3 regions of the Pseudomonas sp. Pme6b genome follow, and region 3 is predicted to be linked to each of the others. Evidence: predicted binding sites of a transcription regulator. Region 3 holds the regulator's gene; each other region holds the start of a gene.
What was found. Region 3 encodes sigma-54, which starts transcription at its own class of promoters, with help from an activator protein. Its sites were predicted from a motif close to ANTGGCATNNANNTTGCTNT; they were not measured.
Positions count from the first base shown of each region.

Region 1: a site for sigma-54 is predicted at 4,352-4,371, ahead of AC4ANE_RS18305 (flagellar hook-length control protein FliK). Genes of this name have one in related genera too.
Region 2: a site for sigma-54 is predicted at 1,983-2,002, ahead of AC4ANE_RS11700 (CmpA/NrtA family ABC transporter substrate-binding protein). Genes of this name have one in related genera too.

Region 1 is NZ_CM176704.1:4,044,029-4,054,712, forward strand. It holds gene fliO (flagellar biosynthetic protein FliO) at 1-126, opposite strand, end outside; gene fliN (flagellar motor switch protein FliN) at 127-585, opposite strand; gene fliM (flagellar motor switch protein FliM) at 647-1,615, opposite strand; gene fliL (flagellar basal body-associated protein FliL) at 1,625-2,125, opposite strand; gene AC4ANE_RS18305 (flagellar hook-length control protein FliK) at 2,904-4,307, opposite strand; gene AC4ANE_RS18310 (Hpt domain-containing protein) at 4,433-4,789, opposite strand; gene AC4ANE_RS18315 (fused response regulator/phosphatase) at 4,823-6,529, opposite strand; gene AC4ANE_RS18320 (STAS domain-containing protein) at 6,486-6,836, opposite strand; gene fliJ (flagellar export protein FliJ) at 6,922-7,371, opposite strand; gene fliI (flagellar protein export ATPase FliI) at 7,378-8,736, opposite strand; gene fliH (flagellar assembly protein FliH) at 8,726-9,544, opposite strand; gene fliG (flagellar motor switch protein FliG) at 9,560-10,576, opposite strand; gene fliF (flagellar basal-body MS-ring/collar protein FliF) at 10,569-10,684, opposite strand, start outside.
Region 2 is NZ_CM176704.1:2,605,005-2,615,688, reverse strand. It holds gene rmf (ribosome modulation factor) at 492-707, shown strand; gene AC4ANE_RS11705 (quinone-dependent dihydroorotate dehydrogenase) at 846-1,877, opposite strand; gene AC4ANE_RS11700 (CmpA/NrtA family ABC transporter substrate-binding protein) at 2,129-3,340, shown strand; gene AC4ANE_RS11695 (ANTAR domain-containing response regulator) at 3,355-3,930, shown strand; partial or broken gene AC4ANE_RS11690 (glycoside hydrolase family 68 protein) at 3,994-4,515, opposite strand; gene AC4ANE_RS11685 (IS5 family transposase) at 4,580-5,560, shown strand; partial or broken gene AC4ANE_RS11680 (glycoside hydrolase family 68 protein) at 5,684-6,412, opposite strand; gene AC4ANE_RS11675 (nitrate/nitrite transporter) at 7,313-8,524, shown strand; gene AC4ANE_RS11670 (bifunctional protein-serine/threonine kinase/phosphatase) at 8,532-10,193, shown strand; partial or broken gene AC4ANE_RS11665 (NAD(P)/FAD-dependent oxidoreductase) at 10,471-10,684, shown strand, end outside.
Region 3 is NZ_CM176704.1:1,398,321-1,409,004, reverse strand. It holds gene AC4ANE_RS06380 (MlaC/ttg2D family ABC transporter substrate-binding protein) at 1-423, opposite strand, end outside; gene mlaD (outer membrane lipid asymmetry maintenance protein MlaD) at 443-910, opposite strand; gene mlaE (lipid asymmetry maintenance ABC transporter permease subunit MlaE) at 910-1,707, opposite strand; gene AC4ANE_RS06365 (ATP-binding cassette domain-containing protein) at 1,707-2,516, opposite strand; gene AC4ANE_RS06360 (KpsF/GutQ family sugar-phosphate isomerase) at 2,821-3,795, shown strand; gene AC4ANE_RS06355 (KdsC family phosphatase) at 3,795-4,334, shown strand; gene lptC (LPS export ABC transporter periplasmic protein LptC) at 4,343-4,915, shown strand; gene lptA (lipopolysaccharide transport periplasmic protein LptA) at 4,902-5,450, shown strand; gene lptB (LPS export ABC transporter ATP-binding protein) at 5,451-6,176, shown strand; gene AC4ANE_RS06335 (RNA polymerase factor sigma-54) at 6,359-7,852, shown strand; gene hpf (ribosome hibernation-promoting factor, HPF/YfiA family) at 7,928-8,236, shown strand; gene ptsN (PTS IIA-like nitrogen regulatory protein PtsN) at 8,248-8,712, shown strand; gene rapZ (RNase adapter RapZ) at 8,715-9,572, shown strand; gene AC4ANE_RS06315 (HPr family phosphocarrier protein) at 9,589-9,861, shown strand; gene AC4ANE_RS06310 (superoxide dismutase) at 10,046-10,657, opposite strand; gene AC4ANE_RS06305 (DUF2753 family protein) at 10,659-10,684, opposite strand, start outside.

The DNA.
Region 1 (10,684 bases), 2.6 Mb from region 3:
CACCAACTGCCCGCCCATACCGCCGGATACCGTATTGGCTACCTGCGCAGGTGCGGCCTGAGCAGCGGGCTCGGCAGCCCAGGCCAGCGACGGCAGGGTTAGCAGAACACTTAGCCAGCGCCTCATTTAGCGCAGCTTCTTGATGCGTTCGCTCGGGCTGATCACGTCGGTCAGACGGATGCCGAACTTCTCGTTGACCACCACCACCTCGCCATGCGCGATGAGCGTGCCGTTGACCAGCACATCCAGCGGTTCGCCAGCCAGGCGATCCAGCTCGATCACCGAGCCCTGGTTGAGCTGCAACAAGTTACGAATATTGATATCGGTGCTGCCCACTTCCATGGAGATCGACACCGGAATGTCGAGAATCACATCCAGGTTGGGACCGTCCAGAGAAACCGGACCCGTGCTTTTCGGCACGCTGCCGAACTCTTCCATGGTCATCCGGCTACCCGAATTCCCCGCATCCGCCGCCAGCAACGCATCGATATCAGCCTGACTGTCGCCAGCTTCGCCCAATGCAGCAGCCCACTCGTCGGCCAACGCCTGATCTTCAGCAGACGTCATATCGTTTTCATCAGCCATCAGTTGTCCTCTGCACGCAGTATTTCAGTTACGCAACAATTTCCGACGTTGACCAGACAGGTCAGCGTCGCGCTATGGGTTCGATTACTTGCAGGGCCATCTTGCCCTTGTGCGAGCCAAGCTTGACCTTGAATGACGGTACGCCATTGGCACGCATGACCAGCGACTCGCTCAGTTCCACCGGGATAACGTCACCAGGACGCATGTGCAGGATGTCCCGCAACGGCAACTGGCGCTGAGCGATGGTCGTGGTGAGCGGCACATTGACATCAAGAACGTCTTCCTTGAGCGCGTTGATCCAGCGCTCATCCTGATCGTCCAGATCCGACTGAAAACCGGCATCGAGCATTTCGCGGATCGGCTCGATCATCGAGTACGGCATGGTCACGTGCAGATCGCCGCCACCGCCATCCAGTTCGATATGGAAAGTGGAAATCACCACGGCCTCGCTCGGCCCGACGATGTTGGCCATGGCCGGGTTCACTTCCGAGTTGATGTACTCGAAGTTCACTTCCATGATGGCCTGCCAGGCTTCCTTGAGGTCGATGAACGCCTGATCCAGCACCATGCGCACGACGCGAAGTTCGGTCGGCGTGAACTCACGGCCTTCGATCTTGGCGTGACGGCCATCGCCACCGAAAAAGTTGTCCACCAGCTTGAACACCAGCTTGGCATCAAGGATGAACAGCGCAGTACCACGCAGCGGCTTGATCTTGGCCAGGTTGAGGCTGGTCGGCACGTACAGCGAATGCACGTACTCGCCGAACTTCATGACCTGAACGCCACCCACCGCCACGTCCGCCGAGCGGCGCAGCAGGTTGAACATGCTGATACGCGTGTAGCGGGCGAATCGCTCGTTGATCATTTCCAGCGTCGGCATGCGCCCGCGGACAATCCGGTCCTGACTGGTCAGGTCGTAGCTTTTGACGCTGCCAGGCTCGCTGACGGTGTCGGTCTGGACCATCCCGTCGTCGACGCCATGCAGCAGCGCGTCGATCTCATCCTGGGAGAGCAGGTCTTGCACGGCCATGTGAGAGTCCTACTGCAATACGAAGTTAGTGAAGAGCAGCTGTTCAATCACAGTCTTGCCGAGTTCTTTCTGTGCCACTTCCTGAATGCTCGCGGTCGCTTTCTGACGCAGCATTTCCTGGCCGATCGGCGAGGCCAGCGACTCAAAGGGTATAGCAGCAAACAGCATGACCAGGTTGTTGCGGATCAGCGGCATATGCGCCTTCAGCGCTTCCATATCGGCGGCATTGCGCGCCAGCATGGTGATACTGACCTGCATATAGCGCTGGCGACCATTGGAGTTGAAGTTGACCACGAAGGCCGGGGTCATGGGTTCGAACACCGCCACTGGCTTGACGTTAGCTGCGGCAGCGGCAGCAGCCGGGTCTGGTGTGCTTTCGCTCTTGTGCATGAGGAACCAGGTCGCGCCCACCGACAAACCTACCGCCAGCAGCAACGCCACAACGGCGAGGATGATGAGCTTGAGTTTGCCTTTGGTTGCCGGGTCTTTAACTTCTTCGCTCTTCGCCATGCCAATAATCCGTCACTATTCAATAGGTTCTTCAATACGTGACAGAGGCAGAGCAAGTGTTATGCCAGAGTTGTACGAGATGGAGATGTATTGGACACAACCGGTTACGCGGCTGGGCGCGGAGGGATGGTAATGCTTGTGTCAGTGCCGAATCAGCCCGACCCGGGAGCTGATGACTATCGTCCCCACGCTCCGCGTGGGAATGCCGTTCGTGACGCTCTGCGTCACACGGCAGTTCTGCGACTTCAGGTAGATTGGCGTTCGGCCCAGATTCTCGCTCCCACGCTCCGCGTGGTAATGCCTTTCGTGACGCTCTGCGTCACACAGCGGTCCTGCGAGATCAGGTGGATTGGCGTTCGGCCCAGATTCTCGTTCCCACGCTCCGCGTGGTAATGCCTTTCGTGACGCTCTGCGTCACACAGCGGTTCTGCTATGTCAGTTATGTTTGTGTCCGGCTCAGGTTACCTTTTCGTCCCTCGGCGACCTACTTTGATGAGGCCAAAGTAGGCAAATCCCCTCGCTCCTGTTTCCGGCCCGACTTCGTCGGGTTCCTTCGCCCTGTCACTGATCCGGGGGTCGCCGCAACGGGCCATCCATGGCCCGGTGCGGCTAGCCTGGCGTCCTGCCAGGCTACCCCCGGATCAGCGCCAGGACTCAGCCGTCACTAAGGTCGCAATTTGCGTCGTCTGTACCATCGGGATCGAAAATCATTTCTGCCTTAACAACTAGCAGACAAGGCATGACTTCGCGTCGCGGCTGCCATGTGAGGCAAGGAGCATCACGCGTAATAATCGATCTCGCTGCTGCCGATCACGCGTGCAGCCGGCTGGCTGACCGGAACAGCGGCATCGACGCCTGCAATCTCATCCGAAGTGTCGCCTGAGCTCACGCCATTGCCACGACCGTTGCGCTGGGCACGGCTGGCCTGCTCTTGAGCCTGTTGCTGGGCCTGCTGTTGCGACTGGTCGGAAACGTTGACGTCGACGTTGCCAAGCCCCTGCTGAACGAACGACTCACGCAACCTCGACATCTGGCTTTCCAGTGCGTCACGCACGCCCATATGGGCGCTCATGAACGTTACCTGGGTCTGCTGCTCAGGTGCCATGTTGATGCGAATGTCCAGACGTCCGAGTTCGGCGGGCTCCAGCTTGATATCGGCGGTTTTGAGGTTCTGGCTCGACAGGTACATGACGCGGTCGACAATGCCTTCGGTCCAGCCGCTTTGGTGCATGGCCAACGGCTGATTCATCAACGGCGCTGCGGCAGGTGCTGCCGCAACACGGGCCGGTTGCGCGGCCTGGCTCAGCGCAGCGAGGCGATCGGCAAAGTTGTCGACGCGCGTGTCGCCCGCGGCGCTTTTGACATCCTTCAGTCCTTCGCCGATCAAGCCGCTGAACGACTTGTCACTGCTTTCCGTGCTGCTCTCTTCCGAGGGAAGCTGCTCGCTCAGGGCCGACAGGTTATTGACGAGATTCTGGTTTGGATCGGCCTCTGCGTTGGTCGGCGTCGCTTTGTTGGCAGCATGGGTATTCTGCGCAGCCAGCTGCGTTTTGGCGTTGGCATTCTCCAGCGCCAATTGCACTGCATCCAGACCATCAAGCGGATCGGCGTCCGGATTGAATGCTTCTTCAGTCGCTGCGGGCGGAGCAGCCTGAGTGACCGTGAGCACGGTAGCTACGGGCGCAGCCGTGGCGTCAGGGCTTTGTGGTCTGGCGACCGGCAACGCAGGCGCTTGAGCAGCCATCGCCTGCAACGCCGGGTCAAGCACCGGATCGACAATCGCCAGCCCTTCAGTCAATGCAGAGTCGGCAGATGCCTGTGCGTCATCCTGCTTTGAACCGGCACTGGCAGCATCATCCTCAGCGGCAGTCGATCGGGTTGGCAAATCATTGCCGCTATCGGCAACACTCGACGTGTCAGCGGCATTGGCCTGATCACTGGCAGGCTTGTCCTTGCCGGCGGCAACCTTGTCCTTGTCAGGCGCAGCCTTGTCGCGAGCCGGCTTGACCGGCGCATCATCACGCGACGGAACGGCATCCTTCGCCTGTTTGGCATAGACATTGGAAAAGCTGGAGGCCCCGTCTTTGCTGCTGTCAGCAGACTTGACCGCATTATTGGCCGTACCGGACCTTGAGGTCGCAGTGCTTGTGGCCTGAAGAAGCGCATTGGTAGCGAGGGGCATTTCGGTCTCCGCATAAGCTGCTGGTTATCGCCTTACCAGAACACTGAGCAATATGCGGGCCAACCTTCCACACCCACTTCAAAGGTTGCCGAATAAAGGAAGATCGGGGATCTGGAAATCAGTGATCAGCTGACAAACAACTGCCGCTCTGCGTTAAACAAACCGCGAATAGTCATGTATTCGCTGTCGATTTTACCGATCAACTCTGGCAGACCTGTGAACAACTGCTGACGGGACTGCTCTTCCAACTGACGACACAACTCGGAAAGTTGCAAGGCACCCATATTGGCGCTGCTGCCCTTGAAACTGTGCGCGGTGAGGCTCAATTCCTGAAAGTCAGGATGGCTGACTTGAACAGCAAGACGCAGTTGCGCGATACGCTGCTCGGAATCCTTGAGGAACACATCCAGCAAGGTCGGATATTCGTCCTCCATGACTTCCTGCAAGGCATTCAGCACGCTGTAATCCAGATGAATCGACACTTGTTCACTCCTTGATCAAGACTCCAGGGGGGATTATGCCACTCCCTCCCAGGAAAATTCCACGCAGGCCGTCCTGCCATCCGCGGACCATCGAGCCTCACGACTCAATTCACACACCAGGCGGAGCCCGCGACCATACAGCTCATTGCCCGCAGGTATCTGCATCCGGACTTTTTCAATATCAAATCCCTGACCACTGTCCTCCACGCTGAGGGTCAGCCGACCACCCGCTGCGACCGGCTCGACCCGCACAGTCACGCGGATAAACCCGGTCTGAAGCATGCCAAGCCGCTCGGCGCGCTGCTGATAATACAGGGCGAAACCTGCTGCATCATGCTTTAGCGCCGAATCCAGCCCTAGTACACCATGTTCCAGTGCATTGCTATAAAGCTCGCCGAGCACCATGTGCAATGCAGCACCCTGATTGCGCAGGCCATGAACTTCAAGCAGCAACTGCAAGACGTACGGCAACGGGTTGAAGCGCCTCAGGGTCGAAGCGCGAAACTCGAAGCTGGCCGACCAGTCCAGTGGGCTGGAGGCACCGCTGTCCGAATAGGTCAGGGCAGGCAGACTCTGCAATGGCTCATCGACGGCGCTGATTTCCAGCAGACTGACATCGTCACGTGCCTTGCCACCAAAATCGTTGAGCGCTACGAGAATTTCCTCGATCAGCAAATGCGGCTCGCGGTTGGTAGAAAGCACCTGGCGCAAACGCTGCGCACCGAACAGTTCGTCATTGTTGTTGCTGGTGTCGAGCACCCCGTCGGACAGCAGGAAGATGCGATCGCCCGGCGCCAACGGATAGACCTCGGTGCGTGCATCGAAAGCATCGACACTCAGCACGCCCAATGGCAGGTGACTGGAAGCCAGCGGCACATGCTCACCCTGCGCGCCACGCAACAGGTAGCCGTCCGGCAAGCCCCCGCTCCAGACCTCGACCTGCCGTTGTGCAAGGTTGATACAAAGCAGCGTTGCACAACAGAACATGTCGACGGGGAGGATGCGTTTGAGCTTGGCGTTCATTTCACGAAGGATTTCAACCAGGCCGTAGCCCTTGGCGGTCATGCCGTAGAACACCTCGGCAAGCGGCATCGCCCCGACGGCAGCCGGCAAGCCGTGCCCGGTGAAATCCCCAAGCAGGACCTGCATGTGCCCGGCCGGCGTGTAGGCGGCCAGCATCAGGTCGCCGTTGAACAAGGCATAAGGAGACTGCAAATAGCGGATATTGCCGGCCCCAAGGCAACCGGCGTGGGCAATCTGATCGAACACCGCCTTGGCGACACGCTGCTCGTTGAGCAGGTACTCGTGGTGCTTGCTGATCTGGTCACGTTGTTGACGGACGGTTTCGTGCAACACCCGCAAGCGGTTCATGGCATTGAGTTTGGCGGCCAGCACCAGCGGGTTGTAAGGCTTGGACATGAAGTCGTCGCCACCGGCATCCAGACAGCGTGCAAGCGCTTCGCCTTCAGTCAGCGAGGTGAGGAAGATGATCGGCACCAGCGACTCACCACTCATCGCCTTGATCCGTCGCGCCGCTTCAAAACCATCCATGACCGGCATCATGGCGTCCAGCAGGATCAAATGCGGGCTTTCGGCCTTGAAGATGGCCACAGCCTCGACACCATTGCCAGCACTGAGAACCCTGTGGCCCTGCCGCGCAACGATGGTTGAAAGCAGCAACCGGTCACTGGCACTGTCATCGGCGATCAGAATGCACAGTTTTTTCGGGGATGACTGCACTGGGTATGCTCAGTTCGAACAACTTCGAGAAATTGGAAATAGCCAGAATCTTCAGTACATCAGGCGTGCAATTGACAAGGTGCACCACCGCTTTATCGCCACCGGCATGGTCGCGTAACAGCAACAGCATCCCCAACGCAGAACTGTCCAGGTAATGCGTGCCCCGCAGGTCGACCACATAGTTCAGCGTCTGCGGGTAATCCTCGTAGGCTGCGCGAAACGCCTGATGGGATTGAAAATCAAAGCGCCCCTCGATGTAAAGGGTCAGCGTCTGGCCATCGGCAGAGCGTTCGGAAGTGACTGTCATGAGGAACCTCGAGGTGTTTCATCACCGAGACATTGATAGCGTAGACCAGCCAGAGAAATCACCGCGGGTCTGATTGAGTCAAACGTCAGAATTGTTCGTGACGAGGCAGACGCTGCGACAACTCGTCGAGCAATTTCTGCTCCCGCTTGTCCTCCAGTCTGCGTGCTTCATCCATATAACGCTGCACCAGCTTGCGCAAGCCTTCAACCCGCGCATAACAATCCTGCCAGGCGCTACGCGCCCTATCGAGATTGGCCTTGTGCCACTCAAGACTTTTGTATTGCTGGGCAACGGCGACATCGAGCTGACTGAGAAAGCGCTGATAACCCAGCAACCACTGCCCGGAAACCCCAGCGCTGCCGCGTTGCAACCATTGCTGCTGATAATCCTGACGAAACTGGTCAAGTTCCTGCAGCTTGTTGTTGGCCAGATTGACCTGCCCCTGAAAATGCCCAAGCCGCTGAGCCGCCGTTCGCTCGGCGGCTTCCGCCATCTCGACCACTGGCGCCAGACGCGCCGCTCGACTCTGAGCCATAGGCTATCAGCCGCCAGGTGCCGGTGCGAATATAGACGCCAGCGCCTCGCCACTGCCTTGCATGCTTTCGTTGTCTCGCAGGCCCTGGCGCTGATAGCGCACCAACACCGGGTGCAACGCAATCGCCATGTCGGTCTCGCGATCGCCACCCGCGACATAGGCGCCCACGCTTATAAGGTCGCGAGTCTGCTGGTAACGCGACCACAACTGTTTGAAATGCTGCGCACGCGCCATGTGCTCGGGGCTGACCACCGCAGGCATGACCCGACTGATGGAAGCTTCGATATCGATGGCCGGGTAATGACCTTCTTCAGCCAAACGCCGGGACAGCACGATGTGACCGTCGAGCACACCCCGCGCGGAGTCGGCAATCGGGTCCTGCTGGTCATCGCCTTCCGACAGCACCGTGTAAAAGGCCGTGATGGAACCACCACCCGCCTCGGCATTGCCAGCGCGCTCCACCAGCTTGGGCAGCCGGGCGAACACAGAGGGCGGGTAGCCTTTGGTGGCTGGCGGCTCGCCGATGGCCAGGGCGATTTCCCGCTGAGCCTGAGCAAAACGGGTCAACGAGTCCATCAGCAGCAGGACATTCTTGCCCTTGTCACGAAAGTATTCGGCGATCCGCGTGCAATACATGGCAGCGCGCAGCCGCATCAGCGGCGCATCATCGGCTGGCGATGCAACCACCACCGAGCGCTTCAGACCCTCTTCGCCAAGAATATGCTCAATGAACTCCTTGACCTCACGACCCCGCTCACCGATCAGGCCGACGACGATGATGTCCGCCTCGGTGAAGCGCGTCATCATGCCCAGCAGCACACTCTTGCCCACACCAGTACCGGCAAACAACCCAAGACGCTGGCCGCGGCCAACCGTCAATAAACCGTTGATGCAGCGAATGCCGACATCCAGCGGCTGGCTGATGGGGTCACGCTTGAGCGGGTTGATGGTCGGGCCATCCATCGGCACCCAGTCTTCAGCCTTGATCGGCGAGCGGCCGTCCAGCGGCCGGCCCGCGCCGTCAAGCACGCGGCCCAGCATGCTCATGCCCATCGGCAGGCGACCGGTATCGGCCAGCGGCACCACCCGCGCGCCGGGCGCAATGCCCGCCACGCTGCCGACCGGCATCAGAAACACCTTGCTGCCAGAAAACCCCATCACTTCAGCCTCGACTTCGACCGGGTGATGACTGTCATCGTTGATGACCACGCAACGGCTACCCATCGCCGCACGCAGGCCCTCGGCCTCAAGCGTCAGGCCAACCATACGCAGCAGGCGACCCTCTACTACCGGCTGGGCAGGCAGACTGATCGACTCGGCGTAGGAGCCGAGGCGCTTGCCGAAACTGGTGCGATCAAGGCGCATCGAGCGTGTCCGCGTCAGATTCGGCTGCACTGGAAGCCTTGCCGGGCGCAGCCTCCAGCTCGACGCTGAGGTCCGCCGCAGCCGGATGCGTCACCTGCTCATGCAACTGGTCATGCATTTTGGAAATAGCCAGGGCGATTCGCGTTTCGACACTGGCATCAATACGACTGTGCTCAGTTTCGATACGGCAACCACCCGGCAGCAAGTCTTCGTCTTCGACTATTTTCCACGACTCTTCATGACGCTCGCGCATGGCCTTGACCAGCAGGAAGTCCTGAGGATTGATGAAAATTCGCAGGTTCTGCGCACCCATCGGCAATAGCTTGAGGGCATCGCGCAACACGCTGGCGATCTGCCCGGAATCAGTGACCAGTTCGCGCTGAATGACCTGCCGCGCGATGTGCTCGACCAGATGAATGACGGCCTTTTCGATCTGTGTGTCCTGCTCGGCGATAGGTGCCAACAGGTGGCCCATCAGTTGTTCCAGGCTGGCGACCTTGGCCGCAAGAACGACTTCCGCTTCCTGGCGCACTTTTAGCTGGGTGCTGTGAAAGCCTTCCTTTTCACCGGTGGCGAAGCCTTCGTTCCACGCCTCCTGGCGGATGCTTTCCAGCTCCTCCAGGGTCAACGGCTGAACTTCGTCCAGCGGTACTTCTTCCATCTCGGCCGGTTCGTCGACCGGTTCCGGTTCGGGCTCAGGCTCGGGTTCCACATGTGGATCGAAGCTGGGCAACGACCAGATATCGAGTAACCCGGCGTCCTTGGCGCGAATGAGGTCGCTGGCCGATTCTTTATTGGAACTGGACATGAGTCGGCTGAATCCTTAGATCATTTCCTCGCCACCCTTGCCACCGAGTACGATCTCGCCGGCCTCGGCCATACGACGCGCAATGGTGAGGATTTCTTTCTGGGCGGTTTCCACATCGCTGACACGCACCGGACCTTTTGCTTCCAGGTCGTCGCGCAACAGTTCGGCGGCACGCTTGGACATGTTCTTGAAGATTTTTTCCTTGATCGCCTCGTCCGAGCCCTTCAGCGCCAGTACCAGCACGTCCGAGGATACTTCGCGCAACAGCGCCTGAATACCGCGGTCGTCCACGTCGGAGAGGTTGTTGAAGACAAACATGAGGTCTTCGATCTGTACCGAAAGGTCTTCGTCGACCTCGCGGATCGAATCCATGAGTGCGCCTTCGATAGAGCTGTCGAGGAAGTTCATGATGTCGGCTGCACGCTTGATACCACCTAGGGTAGTACGCGACGTGTTGGCGTTACCGGAGAACTGCTTCTCGAGAATCTGGTTAAGCTCTTTGAGCGCTGCTGGCTGCACCGTATTGAGCGAAGAAACGCGCAGGATGATATCCAGACGGACCTTGTGGTCGAAATGCCCAAGCACCTCGCCCGCCTGGTCGGCGTCAAGATAAGCCACCACGATGGCCTGAATCTGCGGGTGCTCGAAACGGATCACGTCGGCTACGGCACGCGGCTCCATCCACTTAAGGCTGTCCAGACCGCTGGTGTTGCCACCCAGCAGGATCCGGTCGATCAGGCCGTTGGCCTTGTCTTCGCCGAGTGCCTGGGTCAGCATCTTGCGGATATAGCCATCGGAACCGACACCAAGGCTGGTCTGATCGCCGACGATGTCGACGAACTCGCTCATGACCTCTTCGACCTGCTCGCGATGCACGTTGCGCATCTGAGCCATCGCTACGCCCACTTTCTGGACTTCCTTGGGACCCATGTGCCGGAGCACCTGAGCCGCGTCGGTTTCGCCAAGGGAAAGCAGCAGCACTGCGGCTTTCTCGACTTTGGAGAGTTTGGCTACCATGGCTCGATCATTCATCAGTGTTAATCCACTCTTTCACGACCTGGGCCACACGACCCGGGTCTTCGGCCACCAAGCTCTTGATTGCGTTCAGCTGTGCGTCATAACCCTCGGTCGGGCTAGGCA
Region 2 (10,684 bases), 1.2 Mb from region 3:
TGTGCCGGTCCACCGCATGATCCTGTCATGTCATTGCGGCAGTTTTCGGGAGTATTAGAACAGATATCCGCCAGGACGATGTCGGCAATAAAAAGACGTAATTAAAAAGTCACGCTGGAAAAGTCACATTTCTACCGTGCCCATCGCGACCCTTCGTCGCTTAACCAGCCAAGGCATTAGGCCACCATACGAGACTGACAAGCGATCTCATCTGGCTCGCAAACCCCTGCGTCAAAAGGGCTGCGCCAAACAATCAGTGTTTGAACAGACCATTGCTTATTGCTCGACAGACCTGAATATGACGTGCTTATGACAAAACGATCATTCACACCGACCTGTGCTTTGGTTAGAAATCGTCTCAGGTCATCTCCGCAACGGTTATGACATCAAGGTCCGCGACGCCGGCAGCGGGCCCCAACGGCAGAAGATTCTGCCCGACCTCATCACGGGGTCTCAGGGATATTACAGTCAACAGACGAGGGCATTACCCTATGAGAAGACTTAAGCGTGATCCGTTGGAAAGAGCATTTTTACGCGGATATCAATACGGCGTTCATGGTAAATCCCGTGAGCTTTGCCCTTTTACTCTACCGTCAGTACGCCAGGCATGGATCAATGGCTGGCGCGAAGGACGCGGCGACAACTGGGACGGTATGACCGGCACTGCGGGCATCCACAGACTCAACGAACTTCACGCGGTCGGATGAGGCGATTCAAAGACTTTCAGGCCTCTGTCGGGCCACCCACATGATTGACTGATTCACACCTGTACCATGCACGCCCGACCCGGGCGGCGGGCCAACGCCCAGGGGCTCTCTCGAGGAGCCCCTTTTTTTGCCTTCGATTCAGCGTACGGCCGGTGGCATTGCCGCAATGGCGTCCACCGATTCGCGAATCAGCGCAGGGCCCTTGTAGATGAAACCGGAATAGATCTGCACCAGACTGGCACCTGCGGCTATCTTCTCGGCAGCATGCCGGCCTTCAGTGATGCCACCAGCGGCAATGATCGGCAGACGACCTGCCAGCTCACCGGCCAGCACCTTGACGATGTGCGTGCTTTTTTCCCGCACCGGCGCGCCCGACAGACCACCCGCTTCATCGCCATGCGGCAGCCCTTCCACACCCTGGCGGCTGAGCGTGGTGTTGGTGGCAATCACCGCATCCATGCCCGACTCGATCAGTGCAGAGGCCACCAGCACGGTTTCTTCATCGCTCATGTCCGGGGCAATCTTGATCGCCAACGGCACGCGTCTGCCGTGCTGCTGCGTCAGTTCCTGCTGGCGCAGGCTCAGGGCCTGGAGCAGTTGCTTGAGCGAGTCACCGAACTGCAGACTGCGCAGCCCCGGCGTGTTGGGTGAGCTGACGTTGACGGTGACGTAGCTGGCGTGGGCATAGACCTTGTCCAGGCAGATCAGGTAATCGTCCACCGCACGCTCGACCGGCGTGTCGAAGTTCTTGCCGATATTGATACCCAGAATGCCGCGATACTTTGCCGCCTGGACTCGGGACACCAGGTTATCGACGCCCAGATTGTTGAAGCCCATGCGATTGATGATCGCCTCGGCATGCGGCAGGCGGAAAATGCGCGGTTTGGGGTTGCCCGGCTGTGGACGTGGCGTCACAGTACCGATCTCGACGAAGCCGAAGCCCAGCTGCGTAAAGCCATCAATGGCTGCACCGTTTTTGTCCAGACCTGCTGCCAGCCCCACAGGGTTGGGAAATTCCAGCCCCATCACACTGACCGGCAACTTCGCCGGGGACTTGCTCAGCAGACCATTGAGGCCCAGCCGCCCGCCTGCACCGATCAGGTCCAGCGACAGGTCATGAGAGGTTTCCGGAGAAAGTTTGAACAGTAACTGGCGGGCCAGGTTATACATGGCGGGATGGGCTCGTGAGCAGCTGAATTCAGGGTGGCGATTATAGACGCGTGCAGGCCTGTCAGGCGAGGCGCGCGACAAACTTGTTGCTCACTCTTCCCCGGCGATGGCATATGCCTTGCTTGAAACCGCTATCGGCACTCACTCCAACGGCGGAGCGGTGCATGGACAACGGCGTCGCTTCGACACTTGCATTGCAATGGGTCGGACGACGCCTTTTTTCTGGACGGACCTTTGATGAAGCACGCGCGATGAACGAACGAACCGGTAATGCGCTGGACTGGGTGGCCGGTAGTGACGCCCCGGAAATGAACAGCCTGGACGTGGGCTTCATGGCATTGACCGACTGCGCCCCGCTGGTGGTTGCGGCCACTCAGGGTTTCGCCCAGCCATACGGCCTGAGCCTGAACCTCGAGCGTCAGACCTCCTGGGCCGGGCTGCGCGACAGGCTGGTCAGCGGGCAGTTGCAGGCGGCACACAGCCTGTATGGTCTGATCTATGCGGTGGAACTGGGCATCAGCGGTGGTCCGGCGACCGACATGGCCATCCTCATGGGACTCAACCAGAACGGCCAGTGCATCAACCTGTCCCGCGAGTTGCAGCAGGCGGGCGTGATCACTCCTGAAGCACTGGACAAACGCGCGCACCAAAGCGGATCAAGGCTGACCTTCGCGCAGACCTTCCCCACCGGCAACCACGCCATGTGGCTCTACTACTGGCTGGCCAGCCAAGGCATCCATCCACTCGATGATGTGACCAGTGTCGTGGTGCCACCCACGCAAATGGCGCAACACCTGCAGGCTGGGCGCATCGACGGTTTCTGCGTCGGCGAACCCTGGGGCGCCAGCGCCGTTCAGCAGCAACTGGGCTTCACCATGGCGACCAGCCAGTCGATCTGGCCGGATCACCCGAGCAAGGTGCTGGGCTGTACCCGTGAGTTCGTCGAGCAGAACCCCAACACCGCCAGAGCGCTGATCATGGCCGTACTGGAAGCGAGCCGCTTCATCGAGGAAAGCGACCATAACCGGCGCAGTACCGCACAACTGCTCAGCGGTGCGGATTATCTGGATACCTCGCCGGACTGCATCGAGCCGCGCCTGCTTGGCCACTACAGCGACGGCCTCGGCAATCACTGGCAGGACCCACATGCAGTCAGTTTCCATGATCAGGGGCAGGTCAATTATCCGTGGCTGTCCGACGGTATGTGGTTCATGACTCAGTTCCGGCGCTGGGGCCTGTTGCGTGAAGACCCGGATTACCTGGCTGTCGCCAGCCGTGTCCAGCAACTGGACCTGTATCGCCAGGCAGCAGATGCGCTGGGCATCGACGCACCCACTGCAACCCTGCGCAGCAGTCAGTTAATCGATGGCAGGATCTGGGACGGCAGCGACCCCGCAGGCTACGCGCGTAGCTTCAAGCTCCACTCGCTGGCCGACAACGCGCCCGCTGTGGCCAGTCGTTGACGGAGAACGTGACCATGCTGCGTATCCTGCTTATCAATGACACGGCCAGAAAAGTCGGTCGCCTCAAATCGGCATTGATAGAGGCCGGTTTTGAAGTAATCGACGAATCCGGACTGATCATCGACTTGCCCGCCCGCGTTGAAGCGGTGCGCCCGGACGTCATCCTGATCGACACCGAATCGCCAGGACGCGATGTAATGGAGCAAGTGGTGCTGGTCAGCCGTGACCAGCCGCGGCCCATCGTGATGTTCACCGACGAGCACGATCCGGGCGTGATGCGCCAGGCAATCAAGTCCGGGGTCAGTGCGTATATCGTCGAGGGTATCCAGGCCCAACGGTTGCAACCGATTCTGGACGTGGCGATGGCCCGTTTCGAGAGCGATCAGGCACTGCGTGCGCAACTGCATGCCCGCGATCAGCAACTGGCCGAACGCAAGCGCATCGAGCTGGCCAAGGGGCTGCTGATGAAAATGAAGGATTGCAACGAGGAAGACGCGTACACCCTGATGCGGCGTCAGGCGATGAGTCGCCAGCAAAAGCTGATTCAGGTGGCCGAGCAAATTATCGCGATGAGCGAGTTGCTGGGGTAAACGAGCGAAGAACGCCTGCTCGCACAGGCGTTCTTCCGCTACCAGGTTAATGGGTGCAGTCGGTCAGCTCAGCACCACGTTCTTCATCGCGGGGATGTAGCCGTAGTCATACACTTCCTGCACAAACGAGCGATCGCCCTCCAGTAGAATCCTCACCGTCGGTGCCTCGGTACCGCCAATGCGGTAATCCTCGCCAGAGGTGGGTACGCTGTCGATGAACGAGGTCACCAGACCGTTCGGCATCACACAGTGCGAGTAAGTCTGAAATGGCTGTGCAGGCGGATTGCCCAACACCAGGCCGGAAGCGTTCATCGGCCGGTAAGGCCCGAACAAATGCTCGCCGACAAACCCGTAAACACCATCCGGACCCGTAACACCATCGGCATAAGTAAACTTGTGGCTGATGGTGAACAAGTAATACTTGCCGTCCTGAAAGACATAATGCGGGCGTTCAGTCTGATCATTGACACCTACTGCGGTGACCAGCGGCGGAAGTATTTCCCACTCATCACCACTGAGGTCTTTCGCAACGGCCAGTCCGATACAGCCGACTTGAAATCTGGCACCGCCTATTTCCTCATGACCTAGGGAATCTCCGAACAAGTCCCGGTTATGCGAAAATCGCCTGACCACCTGATCCGAGCCTCCCATGAGCCAGATGAGCTTTTCCGATTTCGAATATGCCAGCAAGCGCAAGCAGACACGCCGCGAACGCTTCCTCGCCGAGATGGATCAGGTCGTCCCCTGGACAGGTCTGCTGGGCCTGATCGAACCGTTCTACCCCAAGGCCGGCGGTGGCAGAAAACCTTATCCGCTGGAAACCATGCTGCGCATTCACCTGCTGCAGAACTGGTTCTCCCTGAGTGATCCGGCCATGGAAGAAGCGCTCTACGAAATCACCCCCATGCGCCAGTTTGCACGCCTGACGTTGAGTGCGCCGATACCGGAAGACACCACGATCATGAACTTCCGGCACCTGCTGGAGAAACATCAACTGGCTCCTGCAATCCTCGCGGTCATCAACGGTTATTTGCAGGAAAAAGGCCTGTCGCTGCGCCAGGGCACCATCGTCGATGCCACCATTATTCATGCCCCAAGCTCGACCAAGAACAAAGACGGCGAGCGTGATCCCGAGATGCATCAGACAAAGAAGGGTAACCAGTATTTCTTCGGTATGAAGGCCCACATCGGCGCTGACGTTGAGTCTGGACTGGTTCATCACGTCCATGGCACTGCGGCCAATGTGGCCGATGTCACTCAAGTCGCCGAACTGCTCCACGGGGAAGAAAACGCGGTCTATGCGGACGCTGGCTACACCGGTGTCGAGAAGCGTGAAGAGCACGAAAATCGTAACGTGATCTGGCAAATCGCGGCGCGGCGCAGCACGTATTCCAAGCTGAACAAACGCAGCCTGTTGTACAAAGCCAAGCGCAAGATCGAGTACTGCAAAGCGCAGACACGCGCCAAGGTCGAGCATCCGTTTCGGGTCATCAAGCGCCAGTTTGGTTACGTGAAAGTACGCTTTCGTGGGCTGATGAAAAACACGGCCCAACTGACCACGCTGTTCGCCCTGTCGAACCTGTGGATGGCTCGAAAGCGACTAATGGGTTTGGGTGAGTTGCGCGCTTAACACGGAAAACCGAGCGAAAAACGCGCTCGACTCACACTGCATCAGACCGTTTTCAGAAAAATAGCGCTATGTGCCTGGCAAATTACGGCTTGCCACCGCTGCGCGGCAAGTTGATCGGAGCATCCCTAGCGGAACAGGACCAAGTTCTGCGGCGCCTACTGTATGCGTGCCGCGTTCGCCGGCGACATTGCCTTCAAAAACCATGTACAACTTGCCATCATTGGGATCAATAAACGGACTGGGGTCGCGAAAGTTCCAGGTCGAGTTCTGCGCTTCGGTTTGGTAATATTTGCCGTCGGCCTCGAACAGTGTTTTCACCTCCGTAAAGTCTTTCAATTCCACGCCCTTGTCGGACGTCACAATACGGCCACGTACTTTGGCAATTGCCGCACCCGGCGTTACACAGGTGTAGTACAGGTCGATATCGCCTTTATCATTCAACAGTACGGGTGTGCCCGCCCACTCCCGGGTGGTTGGCGACACACCTTCGGCCATTACCCGGCCACCAAAGATCCAGTCCTTTCCGGTGCGCGAGTACCAGTAGCACATGCGTGCCCGGCCATGACGATCTTCCCAGTCACGCTTGATGTCATAGCGGCCATTGGCACCGACATACTGCGGATCGTCGGGGTGGCGGTCAGCCGTCAGCGTGACGATCACCGACCAGCCGTTGACTGAAACCACGGTGCCGTCAAGCTCGCGCAACGGCATGGTGTCCCAGATGAATACGGTATCACTCATGACCGGAAAATCCGGGCTTACCAGAGGCTGCGTGGTAGTCGGATCATTTTCATTGACCTTCAGCGCATCAGCTCTGGACCAGATGGTGGGTGCGTAATTGATGTTACTCATGATGATGTCCTTTATTGGCGCCTGCAATGAAGCGCGAAGAGGAAGACAGCCCGGTCGGCGCGGCTGTATTGCCGGGAGGTACCCGGGATCGGTGTTTCAAGCCCTTGAGGGCAACTGAAAACCGGAAAAAGAGCGAGTAGACGATTACTTTTTAAAAAGTAAACATTTATCGAATATTGACAGGCAATTTGCAATTACAGATCGCCGCAGTGAAGAGTAAATTCATTTCCTGATGGATGAGCCGTGTTAATCACGGTGCAATGAATGCTGTCAGAGATACCGGGCAATGTAAATTAAATATTGAGACTGGTGTTATCGTACAACCTCAATAAACAGAATATTAATGAATATTAACACTTATTGATCAGCGCTATTAAAACCGTCATACAGGCACGTCAAAACAGCATCACAATGACAGTACTTAACACCAAAACCAATGGCACATGAAATAATAATACCGCCATTGAACTTTAATAAACTCTTCAATGGCCATGCGTGATCTTGCCCTTTCAGGCTGCAGACTGTCGCTCGCGGCGCGCCCTGTTTTACAGCGCTTTGCTGGCGAGCGCCCGCTTCAAGGTCACTGACCGGCCCTCGCCTGCTTCCCGGGAATCACCCAAACCCGCTCGCAGCTTGCGGCTAATCGCTTGCAACGCCATTGGCCCATCTCTTGCTTTAGCAATCGCACGGTAGCCAACGGCGGCTATCACCTTTTTACGACAAAGACGTCGCTCATCTCTTTCCGCTCACTTGGACAGAGAGGCGACGTTTTTTGCGTTTTGGCCCCGGCGACGGGGCCGGTGGAGTCGCCGTCATTCGGAACACTCCACCACAGCGTCTGGAAAACCCGTGTCGCGGTCATGGCCCGACTGACTAACTAGCAGATGATGAGGTGTACACATGGATACAAGCTTCTGGAAGGCAGGCCATAAACCGACCCTGTTTGCGGCGTTTCTCTATTTCGACCTGAGTTTCATGGTCTGGTATCTGCTTGGCCCGCTGGCGGTGCAGATTGCCACTGACCTGCACCTGACCACTCAGCAACGTGGCCTGATGGTCGCCACGCCGATTCTGGCGGGTGCCGTGCTGCGCTTTTTCATGGGCCTGCTGGCGGACCAGCTGTCGCCCAAGACCGCTGGCATCATTGGCCAGGTGATTGTCATCGGCGCACTGCTGGCGGCCTGGCAACTGGGCATTCACACCTACGGCCAGGTACTGCTGCTGGGCCTGTTCCTGGGTATGGCCGGTGCTTCATTCGCCGTCGCGCTGCCCCTGGCGTCGCAGTGGTATCCACCGCAGCACCAGGGCAAGGCGATGGGCATAGCCGGTGCGGGCAACTCGGGCACCGTACTGGCAGCATTGATCGCGCCGGTACTGGCCGCCAGTTTCGGCTGGGGCAACGTATTCGGCCTGGCGCTGATCCCGCTGGTTCTGACCCTGATCGCTTTCACGCTTATGGCGCGCAACGCCCCGGAGCGCAGCAAGCCCAAATCCATGGCGGATTACCTAAAGGCGCTGGGTGATCGTGACAGCTGGTGGTTCATGTTTTTCTACAGCGTGACGTTCGGCGGCTTCATCGGCCTGGCCAGCGCCCTGCCCGGCTATTTCAACGACCAATATGGCTTGAGCCCGATTACTGCCGGTTACTACACCGCTGCCTGTGTCTTCGGCGGCAGCCTGATGCGCCCGCTCGGTGGCGCGCTGGCTGACCGCTTTGGCGGGATTCGCACATTGACCGTGATGTACGCCGTTGCGGCCATCGGTATCGCGGCGGTGGGTTTCAACCTGCCAAGTTCGTGGGCAGCACTGGCTCTGTTCGTTGCCGCGATGCTGGGCCTGGGTGCCGGTAATGGCGCAGTCTTTCAGCTGGTTCCGCAGCGTTTCCGCAAGGAAATCGGGGTCATGACCGGCCTGATCGGCATGGCGGGCGGCATCGGTGGCTTCCTGCTGGCAGCGGGTCTGGGCACCATCAAACAGAACACTGGCGATTACCAGTTGGGCCTGTGGCTGTTCGCAGGCCTGGCAGTGCTGGCCTGGTTCGGTCTGCTGAACGTCAAGCGTCGCTGGAGAACCACCTGGGGTTCGGCGGCTGTGACCGCGGCGCGAGTCTGAACCGCCGATGACGCTGCAACTGCAGTTCGCTCAATTCAGCGCCAGCGGTCCGCGCGCGGAAAATCAGGATGCTCTGCGCCTGGTGACTCCGGCCCCGACACTGGCCGCAAGCAAGGGCTATCTGTTCGCCCTTGCCGACGGCGTCAGCCAGTGTGCTGATGGCGCACTGGCTGCGCAGTCCACGCTACAGGCGCTGGCGCTCGACTATTACGCCACGCCGGAAACCTGGGGCGTGGCCCAGTCTCTCGACCGCCTGCTGCTGGCGCAGAATCGCTGGCTGCTGGCCAACGGTTTGCTGACCACCCTCAGCGCTCTGGTGCTGCGCGGACGACGCTTCACCCTGGCCCACGTCGGCGACTGCCGGGCTTATCGCTGGCAGGCCGGTACGCTAAAGCGCATCAGTGAAGACCACGTCTGGGAACAGGCCGACATGCAGCATGTGCTCAAGCGCGCGCTGGGCCTGGACCAGTACGTGGTCATGGACTATCTGGACGGCGAGCTGTGTGAAGGTGAACGACTGTTGCTGGTCAGCGACGGTGTCTGGGCGACCCTTGGTGATGCCAGCATCCGCTCGATTCTGACCGAGCAGGACAACCTCGACTCGGCGGTGAAAACCCTGGTCAGCGCGGCGCATCTGGCAGGCAGCCAGGACAATGCCAGCGCCCTGCTGATTCAGGTCGATAGCCTGGGCGAGGACGATCTGGGTGACACACTGCTGCAATTGCAGCAATGGCCACTGCCACCCGCGCTCAAGGCGGGCCAGGGCTTCGAAGGCTGGACGGTTGGCGGCATCGTGGCGCAGTCGCGCCAGTCCATCCTTTATCGGGTGACCGATACCCACGGCCAACCGTGGCTGCTCAAGACCCTGCCGGCCAGCCGGCATGACGAGTCGGGTGCAGGCCAAGGGTTATTGCTTGAAGAGTGGTTTTTACGCCGGGTTGCCGGGCGCTTCTTTCCCGAGGTCCATCCGCTGGCAGACCGCCAGCACCTGTATTACGTGATGCGCGAGTATTGCGGAAATACACTGGCCGAGGTTTTCACGCGCAACGGGCCGCTGCCGCTGGCTCAATGGCAGGACCTCGCGACCCGACTGTTACGCGCTGCGGGCCTGCTGCATCGGCGCAACATCATTCATCGCGATATCAAACCGGAAAACCTGCTGCTGGCAGATGATGGCGAACTGCGCCTGCTGGATTTCGGCCTGGCTTACTGCCCGGGATTGTCAACTGGCAACGCTGACGACTTGCCCGGCACCCCGAGCTACATCGCCCCGGAAGCCTTCAACGGCGCTGAGCCGCATCCGCAGCAAGATCTGTATGCGGCAGGCGTCACGCTGTACTACCTGCTGACAGGCCACTACCCGTATGGCGAGATCGAAGCCTTTCAGCATCGCCGCTTCGGCACGCCAATCGCCGCCAGCCGTTATCGACCGGATCTGCCGCAATGGCTGAGCCAGAGTCTGGACAAGGCACTGCAAGCCGACCCGCACCAGCGTTACGAAACCGCCGAGCAGTGGTTGCTGGAAATGGATCAGGCCGAGCATCGCCCGGTGGTAGCAAAACCGCGCCCGTTGCTGGAACGCGAACCGCTCAAAGTCTGGCAAACGCTGGCACTGATCTCGATGCTGCTCAATCTTCTGCTGGCGATCTGGCTCATGAGCCATCACTGAACCAGACCGCCCTGCTTCTGTGCAGCACGCCTCAACGCAGTGCAGAAATAGCCTGAGGCATCGACCGAAATCCCCTTTACGCAAGTGAATGCGAGTTGGCACAGGCGCTGCATGATCTTGTGCAGATCATACATAACGCGTAGCCCTCAACGATGAAGGCTGCGCCTCCCGATAGAACGGGACCGGACAAAGGCGTCCCCGTCAGGCAACTGGCGGGACGCCTTTTTTTGTTTGCGCGAAACGTGTCGAGCACGCGCTGCAGTGACTCGGAGGCAAGATGAAAAAACTCAAACTGGTGATGATAGGCAACGGCATGGCCGGCGTGCGCACACTCGAAGAGTTGCTGAAACTGAGCGAAGACCTGTATGACATCACGGTCTTCGGTGCCGAGCCACACCCCAACTACAACCGCATCATGCTGTCCCCAGTGCTGGCAGGCGAACAGAATTTCGAAGACATCGTGCTCAACGATCTGGCCTGGTACGAAAGCA
Region 3 (10,684 bases):
ATTGCCTTTGACCTGCATGTCAACGCTGGTGCGGTCATCGCCTTCGTCCTTGGCAGGTGCGACGGTGATGCCCTGGTTGTTGAATTCAAGCAAGGCATTGCCGTAGAACTGCATCAGGCTGCGCTTGAAGTTTTCCTCGAAACGCTTCACCTGTTCAGGGCTCGCCTTGCGGGAGTACTTCACGGTCATGATGCTTTTGGAAATGCCATCGGCATCCACGACAGGACCGACAATGCGGTTCAGTGCATCGTAGAAGGCACTCGGATTCGACTTGTACTGCTCACGGTTGGTCGCCAGGTCACTCAACAGCTCCTTGGTGGTACGTTCCACCAGATCGTGAGCTGAGGGCGTTGCCGCAGCGTTGGCCAGCATCGGCAAGGTGGCCAGCAATATCAACAGACCACGGCGCAGGATAGAGATCATTTAAAGCTCCTTACTTGGCTTACTTGGCGTCTTTGCTTACGGTATTGAGCAGGAATTTCCCGATCAGGTCTTCCAGCACAAGCGACGACTGCGTGTCATGAATGGTTGCACCGTCTTTGAGCAGCTTGTCATCGCCACCGACGCTGAGACCAATGTACTTCTCACCCAGCAGGCCAGCAGTCAGGATCGACGCCGTGGAATCGGAAGGCAGGTTATCGACCTTCTTTTGAATCTCCAGCGTGACGCGACCGGTGAAGGTGTCGTGATCCAGATCGATCGCCGTCACCTTGCCGATCGTGACGCCAGCCATGCTTACCTTGGCTCTGACAGTCAAACCGGCAATATTGTCGAAGTAGGCATAAAGTTTATAAGTGTCGGTGCTCGCGCTCGTGCTCAGACCACTGACTCGCAGGGCCAGCAGGAGCAGAGCCAGTATCCCCGCCAGCAGGAACAGACCGACTCCGGTTTCGATGGCACGGTTTTGCATCAGAAATCTCCAAACATCAATGCGGTCAAAATAAAGTCCAGTCCCAGCACGGCCAACGAGGCGTAAACGACGGTTCTGGTCGTCGCGCGGCTGATCCCCTCGGAAGTAGGATCGCAATCGTACCCCTGGAAAACGGCAATCCATGTCACCACGAAGGCAAATACGACGCTTTTGATCACCCCATTGAGCACATCGTTCGTGAAAGAAACGCTGTTCTGCATGTTCGACCAGAAAGAACCGTCATAGACGCCCAGCCAATCGATCGCTACCCAGGAAGCGCCCCAGATACCGACCACACTGAAAATCATCGCCAGAATCGGCATCGAGATGAAACCTGCCCACAGGCGTGGCGCAACGATGTACTTGAGTGGATCGACACCGATCATCTCAAGGCTCGACAACTGCTCGGTGGATTTCATGTTGCCGATCTCGGCGGTCAGCGCAGAACCTGCACGCCCGGCGAACAGCAGGGCTGTAACCACAGGCCCCAGCTCACGCAGCAGGGTCAGTGCGACCATCTGGCCAACGGCCTGCTCGGAGCCGTACTTGGTCAGAATGCTGAAGCCCTGCAGCGCCAGCACCATGCCGATGAACATGCCGGACACCACGATGATGACCAGCGACATGACACCGACCGAATACAGCTGCCTTACCAGCAGTTGAAAACTGCTGCCCGCACCGCCGCGGCCAAGCAGGGCGTTTACCAGAAACAGACCGGAACGGCCCAGAACAGTAACAATATCAATGGCCGAACGCCCTAACAGGCGTACCCGGTCCATCAGTGACTTATTGCGCATCAGCGCTTCCCCAATAGATCTTCGCGAAAATCCAGCGCCGGATAGTGGAACGGTACAGGGCCATCAGGCTCGCCGGTCATGAATTGACGAATGCGTGGGTTGTCCGAGGACATCAGTTCTTCAGGCGTGCCCTGCCCCAGCACCTGCCCGTCACCCACTACATAGAGATAGTCGGCAATGCTCGCTGTCTCGCTGAGGTCATGGGACACCACGATACTGGTGATGCCCAATGCGTCGTTGAGCAAGCGGATCAGGCGTACCAGCACGCCCATCGCAATCGGGTCCTGCCCTACGAAGGGCTCGTCATACATGAGAATCTGCGGATCGAGAGCGATGGCCCGGGCCAGCGCGACACGACGCTTCATACCACCCGACAGTTCGTCGGGCATCAGTTCGACCGCACCGCGCAGGCCCACAGCCTGAAGCTTGAGCAGCACGATGTCGCGGATCATTTCTTCCGGCAGTTCAGTGTGCACGCGCAAGGGAAAAGCGACGTTTTCGAAAACGTCCAGATCGGTAAACAGTGCTCCGCTCTGAAACAACACGCCCATCTGCTTGCGAGCATCGAACAGATCACTGCGCGACAGCTCAGGCAGGTTCTGACCATTGACCCACACCTGCCCTTCGCTTGGACGCAACTGAGCCCCCATCAAGCGCAGCAAGGTAGTCTTGCCACAACCGGACGGCCCCATGATCCCGGTGACCTTGCCCCGCGGAATACGAATATCAACGTTATTGAAAATGCTGCGCGTACCGCGTTTGAAAGACACACCTTTCAACTCGACCGCATAGGCGTCATCAGGACTCATCTAAACTCCTTGCGATACAGCCTCCGCCCTCAGCCGTCGGTTCTTGGAGGCCGACCAGCTGTCCAGGCGCGCCGAACAGGCCGCGAACTATACCACCGCCGCCACCCGCCCCCAAGAAGAGAACCGAGCGGTTCAGGTAATCGTTGAATTATTCTGTACCACAATGTTATGGCATCAGGCGTGGATACAGACCCTCAAGTGCGTAGGAAATTCGTTTAAAAACAACACAACGACGATCAGACGTGAGGGAATCGTTCATTACCGCTATAATCGCCGCCTTTCAGCAGGCTGACCCTTTCCAGACATGAACCAATCCAGTGACCTGATCCAATCGGCGCAACGCACCATTCGCCTTGAGATAGAAGCCATACAAGGCTTGCTTGAACGTCTTGACGGCGATTTCGTGCGCGCGTGCGAAATGATCCTCGCCAGCAAGGGCCGAGTTGTTGTGGTCGGCATGGGCAAGTCCGGACACATCGGCAACAAGATTGCCGCCACACTGGCGAGCACGGGCACTACCTCTTTTTTCGTGCATCCAGCTGAAGCCAGTCATGGCGACATGGGCATGATCACCCGCGATGACATTATCCTGGCCCTGTCGAACTCCGGCAGCACCCACGAGATCGTGACCCTGCTGCCACTGATCAAGCGTCTGGGCATAAAGATGATCAGCCTGACCGGCGACCCCGAGTCCATTCTGGCCAAGGCTGCCGACATCAATCTCAACGCTCATGTCGTGCACGAGGCCTGCCCGCTCAATCTGGCACCGACCTCTTCGACCACCGCCGCACTGGTCATGGGCGACGCGCTGGCCGTGGCGCTGCTGGACGCACGGGGTTTCACCGCTGAAGACTTTGCATTCTCCCATCCGGGTGGCGCGCTGGGCCGTCGCCTGTTGCTCAAGGTCGAGAATGTCATGCACTCCGGCGACGCACTGCCCAGCGTTCAACGCGGCACGCTGCTCAGGGATGCGCTGCTGGAAATGACCCGCAAGGGCCTGGGCATGACCGCGATTGTCGAAGCTGACGGCACACTGGCCGGTATCTTCACCGACGGCGATTTGCGCAGAACGCTGGACCGCCCCGTCGATATTCGCCAGACCATCATTGATGAAGTCATGACCCTTCACGGCAAGACGGCCCATGCAGAAATGCTGGCCGCCGAAGCGCTGAAAATCATGGAGGACAACAAAATCAGTGCGCTTGTTGTCGTAGACCAGTACGACCGGCCGGTTGGCGCGTTCAACTTGCAGGATCTTTTGCGCGCAGGCGTCATGTAATGGAAACCGAAACGATGACCCAGGACCTCATGCAACGCGGCAAGGCTATCAAGCTGGCCGTTTTCGACGTCGATGGCGTACTGACCGACGGCCGCCTTTACTTCATGGAAGATGGCCGCGAGATCAAGACATTCAACACTCTCGACGGCCAAGGCATAAAAATGCTGATAGCCTCAGGCGTCACAACAGCCATTATCAGCGGCCGCAAGACTGCGATAGTCGAGCGCCGGGCAAAGAGCCTGGGCATTGAACACCTGTTTCAGGGACGTGAAGACAAGTTGGTAGTACTGGACAAACTGCTCGCAGAACTCCAGCTTGGTTACGAACAAGTCGCCTATCTGGGTGATGATCTGCCAGACTTGCCAGTCATCAGGCGCGTCGGTCTGGGCATGGCGGTTGCCAATGCCGCGAGTTTTGTACGCGAGCATGCACATGGAATAACCAGAGCGCGGGGCGGCGAAGGTGCGGCACGCGAATTCTGCGAACTGATTCTGAGTGCGCAAGGCAACCTTGAAGCGGCTCACTCCGTCTATTTATAGAAGCCATTATGTTCACTAAAAAAATTCGCAAGTTCCTGCTGCTCGGGGTACTGGCGCTGCTGCTGGCAGCGGTCGGTTACTGGAACATCAGCCCGGAAAGTTTTATGGATCAGCCGGTGTCGACCGTTGACGACACGGTCATCGACTACTATGCGATCAATGCCCACAGCGTGCAGTACCTGCCCGATGGCACGCTTCAGTACGACATGACCTCCGACAAGGTCGAGCACGTGAAAGCCACTGACGTGACCCTGTTGACCACGCCCGACCTGCACATGTACCGCGGTGGCGAGTTTCCATGGCACGTACAGAGCAAGAAAGGCGAAGTTTCGTCCGGCGGCGACCAGGTCGAGCTGATCGATTCCGTTCGTGTCGAGCGTACCGATGAAAAACAACGTACGACTATTATCACTACCAGTCGAATGACCGTATTCCCTCAGAAGCAATATGCGCAGACCGAGCAAGACGTTAGAATCGACGGCGCCGGCGGTGTGACTACGGCCAAGGGAATGAAAGCATATTTGAAAGACAGCAGGATGGACCTGCTGTCCAACGTAAGAGGACAGTATGAGGCTCGTTAAAACTCTTCCTTTATTGCTCGGCCTGGGCGCAGCACTGGGAAGCGCGAGCGCCTGGTCCCTGCCAACCGACCGCGATCAGCCGATCCACATCCAGTCTGACGATGCTCAGCTCGATGACAAGAAAGGCGTAGCAACCTACAAGGGCAACGTCATCATCACCCAGGGCTCGATGAAGATCACCGGTAACACTGTGACGATCACGCGTAATGCCCAGGGCGAAGTGGATGTGTTCACCTCTGTCGGCAATCTGGCCTATTACGAGCAGAAGCCTGCCGTAGACAAACCGATTGTGCAGGCCTATGCCGTCACTATTCAGTACTACGCCGGGCAGGACCGTATCGTCCTCATCGACAAGGCCAAGGTCATCAATGATGGCAATACTTCCGAAGGCGAGAAAATCGTTTATGACACGGTCAGACAGGTCGTCAGCGCCGGTCGGGCCAATGGCGGTGCCAAGGTGACCACACCACGTCCGCGTATCGACATGGTCATCCAGCCGAAAAAGAAAACCGACCAACCTCAGAAGGCCCAGTAAATGGCGACGCTCAAAGCCCAGCATCTGGCTAAAAGCTACAAAAGCCGGCAGGTCGTGCGCGATGTGAGCATTTCCATCGACAGCGGCCAGATCGTCGGCCTGCTGGGCCCCAACGGTGCCGGCAAGACCACCTGCTTCTACATGATCGTAGGTCTGGTCCAGGCTGATCAGGGTCGCGTGCTGATTGACGATCTGGATGTCAGCCATCAACCCATGCACGGTCGCGCCCGAGCCGGCATCGGCTACCTGCCGCAGGAAGCCTCGATTTTCCGCAAGCTTTCAGTGTCCGACAACATCATGGCGATTCTCGAGACCCGCAAGGAACTCGATGCCGGAGCACGCCGCAAGGAGCTCGAAAGCCTCTTGCAGGAGTTTCACATCACCCACATTCGCGACAACCTGGGCATGAGCCTGTCGGGCGGCGAGCGCCGCCGCGTGGAAATTGCCCGCGCCCTGGCCACTGCGCCGAAATTCATCCTGCTGGATGAACCTTTCGCAGGCGTAGACCCTATTTCGGTAGGTGATATCAAGCAGATCATTCACCACCTCAAGGCCAAGGGTATCGGCGTACTGATCACCGACCACAACGTCCGTGAAACGCTGGACATCTGCGAAACTGCCTACATCGTCAACGATGGACAGCTGATCGCAGAAGGCGATTCCGAGACCATTCTGGCGAATCAACTGGTGAAAGAGGTCTACCTCGGCCACGAATTCCGCCTTTAATCGACTGCCCTTTGCGCTTAGCGGCCGATTGATGCCAGTGCAGTGTGTTGACAATATTTTATTTGTCATACCACTCTAGGCAAAGGTACAGGTTTCAGGCATATAATTTGCTTAAGTTGGCGCTCCGGCGCCTGTAGTAGATGGCGCATGAGCGCCGGCGAATAAGGTGTTTAGCCCCTGCCATGAAACCATCGCTAGTCTTGAGAATGGGCCAGCAGCTGACGATGACACCGCAGCTGCAACAGGCAATCCGCTTACTCCAGCTTTCCACACTGGACCTCCAGCAGGAGATCCAGGAGGCGCTGGAATCGAACCCCATGCTGGAACGGCAGGAAGAAGGCGACGACTTCGACAACTCCGACCCGCTTGCCGACAACATCGAACAAAAGCCCAACCCCGACGTTCAGGAACCGACCTACCAGGAATCCGCGCCTACCGTGGATAACCTTGAAGACGGCGAATGGAACGAGCGCATTCCCAACGAACTGCCCGTCGATACCGCATGGGAAGACATCTACCAGACCAGCGCCAGCAGCCTGCCAAGCAACGATGATGACGAGTGGGACTTCACCACACGCACATCTGCAGGCGAAAGCCTGCAAAGCCACCTGCTGTGGCAATTGAACGTCGCCCCGATGTCCGACAAGGACCGCCTGGTGGCGGTTACGCTGATCGACTGCATCAACAACCAGGGCTATCTGGACGAAACCCTCGAGGAGATTCTCGAGTCTTTCGATCCCGAGCTGGACATCGAACTCGACGAAATCGAAGCCGTACTGCACCGCATCCAGCAGTTTGAGCCGGCAGGCATCGGCGCCCGAAACCTGAGCGAATGCCTGCTCCTGCAGCTTCGCCAGTTGCCAGCCAAAACACCTTGGCTGATGGAAGCGCAACGGTTGGTCACCGACTACATCGACCTGCTGGGAAGTCGCGATTACGGCCAGTTGATGCGGCGCATGAAGCTCAAGGAAGACGAGCTGCGCCAGGTCATCGAGCTGGTCCAGAGCCTCAACCCGCGCCCTGGCTCACAAATCGAATCCACAGAAGCCGAGTACGTCATTCCCGATGTAATCGTGCGCAAGGACAACGAGCGCTGGCTGGTCGAGCTCAATCAGGAGTCCGTACCGCGCCTGCGCGTCAATCCGCAATACGCAGGTTTTGTACGCCGGGCCGATACCAGCGCAGACAACACCTTCATGCGCAATCAGTTGCAAGAGGCGCGCTGGTTCATCAAGAGCCTGCAAAGCCGCAACGAGACACTGATGAAGGTCGCCACCCAGATCGTCGAACATCAGCGCGGCTTTCTTGAGTACGGCGACGAGGCGATGAAGCCGCTTGTCCTGCACGACATTGCCGAGGCAGTGGGCATGCATGAATCGACCATCTCGCGCGTGACCACCCAGAAGTTCATGCACACGCCACGCGGCATTTACGAGCTGAAATACTTCTTCTCGAGCCATGTGAGCACTTCCGAGGGCGGTGAATGCTCGTCCACGGCAATTCGCGCAATCATCAAAAAACTGGTTGCGGCGGAAAATCAGAAAAAGCCGTTGAGTGATAGCAAGATCGCTGGTTTACTGGAGGCACAAGGCATTCAAGTAGCCCGTCGCACAGTCGCCAAGTACCGCGAGTCACTCGGGATAGCGCCTTCCAGTGAGCGTAAGCGGCTGATGTGATGCAGGCCCAGCCACAGCGTCCCAGAGACAGGCGCCATGCCTGCCTCTTTATGCACTGGCAAAGGAGAAAGCTGTATGCAAGTCAACATCAGTGGACACCAACTGGAAGTGACCAAACCCCTTCGTGAATACGTTGAGCTCAAGCTCAAAAAGCTCGAGGGGCATTTTGACAAGATTACCAACGTGCAGGTCACGATGACGGTCGAAAAGCTCAAGCAGAAGATCGAAGCCACGTTGCACATCCATGGTGGAGAGGTCGTTGCCAATGCTGAACATGACGACATGTATGCTGCCATCGACCTGCTCACTGACAAGCTAGACCGACAATTGCTCAAGCATAAGGAAAAGCAGCAAAGCATCCTCAAAGGTGCGGCCGCTCGCTAACGCCCATTTAAATGATCCGAATCGAAAATATCCTGACCCCCGGCCGCTCCCTTGTGAACGTGCCGGGTGGCAGTAAAAAGCGTGTACTCGAAGAAATTGCCAACCTGATCGGTCGTGAAGTACCGGGCATGGTTCCGGACACAGTATTCGCAAGTCTTGTTGCCCGCGAAAAACTGGGTTCAACCGGTTTCGGCAACGGTATTGCCATCCCTCATTGCCGCCTTGCTGACTGCAGCGAGCCTGTCAGTGCAGTCATTCACCTCGCTACCCCCGTGGATTTCGACGCCATCGATGGCGCGCCGGTTGACCTGCTGTTTGTATTGCTGGTCCCGCAAGCCGCTACTGATGAGCACCTGGAGTTATTGCGCCAGATCGCCAGCATGCTTGATGACAAAGATGTGCGTAAGCGCCTGCGCAGTGCCAAAAGTGCCGAAGCGCTTTATCAAGTGGTGCTGGACGTGCAGAACGGAAACTGAACATGCGCATGATCATCGTCAGCGGCCGTTCCGGCTCGGGTAAAAGTACAGCCCTCGACGTGCTGGAAGACAACGGTTTTTACTGTGTCGACAACCTGCCTGCCGGACTGCTGCCGGAACTGGCCGAGCGAGCGCTGATCAATACTGAACTGGCCGAGCCCTTGCTGGCGGTGTCCATCGATGCGCGAAACCTGCCCAGTCACCTGACCCGCTTTCCGCAAATGCTGGATGAAGTCCGCTCACGCAACATCCAGTGCGACGTGCTTTACCTTGATGCGGATGAAGCAACCCTTCTCAAACGCTTCTCGGAAACCAGGCGTCGTCATCCTTTGAGCACGGCAGATCGTTCGCTTGCCGAGGCGATACGCGACGAGACAACGCTGCTGGGCCCGATCATCGATCTGGCCGACCTGAAAATCAACACCACCCACCTGAACCTCTATCAGTTGCGCGACGCACTCAAGCTTCGCCTGCTGAACAAGCCCGAGCCAGGCACTGCGTTTCTGATCGAATCCTTTGGTTTCAAGCGTGGCATGCCCGTCGACGCAGATCTGGTATTCGATGTGCGCTGCCTGCCCAACCCGTACTGGAAGCCTGAACTGCGCGACCATTCCGGGCTTGAACAACCGGTTATCGACTACCTGTCGGTGCAACCCGATGTTGAAGAGATGTTTCAGGACATCTTCGCTTATCTGAACAAATGGTTGCCCCGGTTTGCAGCCAGCAACCGTTCTTACGTTACCATTGCCATTGGCTGCACCGGCGGACATCACCGCTCCGTCTACCTGACCGAACGGCTCGGCCAGGTCTTGCAACAATCACTCAAGAACGTTCAGGTTCGCCACCGCGACCTTAGCTGAAAGGATTTTCACTGCGATGCCCGCTCGTCAAATCACCATCATCAACAAATTGGGCCTGCATGCCCGCGCTGCCGCCAAATTCGTCGGCGTCGCAGGCAAGTTCCCTTGCACGATCAGGGTTGGCCGCTCTGAGCAGACCATGGTCGATGGTAAAAGCATCATGGCCGTGATGATGCTGGCGGCAGGCAAAGGCACCGAAATCCATCTGAAAACCGAAGGCGAATTCGAGCAGGAAGCGCTCGATGGCCTGGTTGAACTGATCAACAACAAGTTTGATGAGGGCGAGTAAGCCCTCAAATACGCCCCTTCCAAGGTCACCAGCAGTGCATCCGCAACCAGCTCAAACCGTGAGCAATCAGTAACGACATACCTGCCAACAGCAGCCCGGTGCCTACGACGAGCCGCAACAACCGCACACCGCTGAGAGCGAATATTCCTGAGCGCATAAGCTGCCTTGAGCCCGGTTACGGGAGTCAGGCCAGAGCGGCCTGATAACGTCGAGACACTTCATCCCAATTGATCACGTTGTAGAACGCGTTGATGTATTCGGGGCGACGGTTCTGATAGCGCAGGTAGTAAGCGTGCTCCCATACATCCAGACCCAGAATCGGCGTATTGCCATTCATCAACGGGCTGTCCTGATTACCGCTGCTTTCAACCACCAGCTTTTTGTCGGGGGTGACGCTCAGCCATGCCCAGCCGCTGCCGAAACGGGTCAATGCGGCTTTGGTAAACGCTTCCTTGAATCTGTCGTAGCCACCCAGCTGCTCGTCGATGGCCAAAGCGACAGGGCCTTTGGGCAAACCGCCTCCGCCTGGCACCATCACCTCCCAGAACAACGAATGATTCGCGTGACCGCCACCCTGGTTGATGACCGCCGGACGCAGGTTTTCAGGCAACTGCTTGATGCTGGCCACCAGCTTCTCGATGGACCAGTCAGCAAACTCGGTGCCTTCGATCGCAGCATTAAGGTTGTTGATGTAGGTCTGGTGATGCTTGGTGTAATGGATCTCCATGGTTTGCGCATCGATGTGCGGCTCCAGGGCATCGTATGCGTAAGGCAGTGCAGGCAAGGTATAAGGCATTTCAATGTGCTCCGTAGAAAAGTCCGG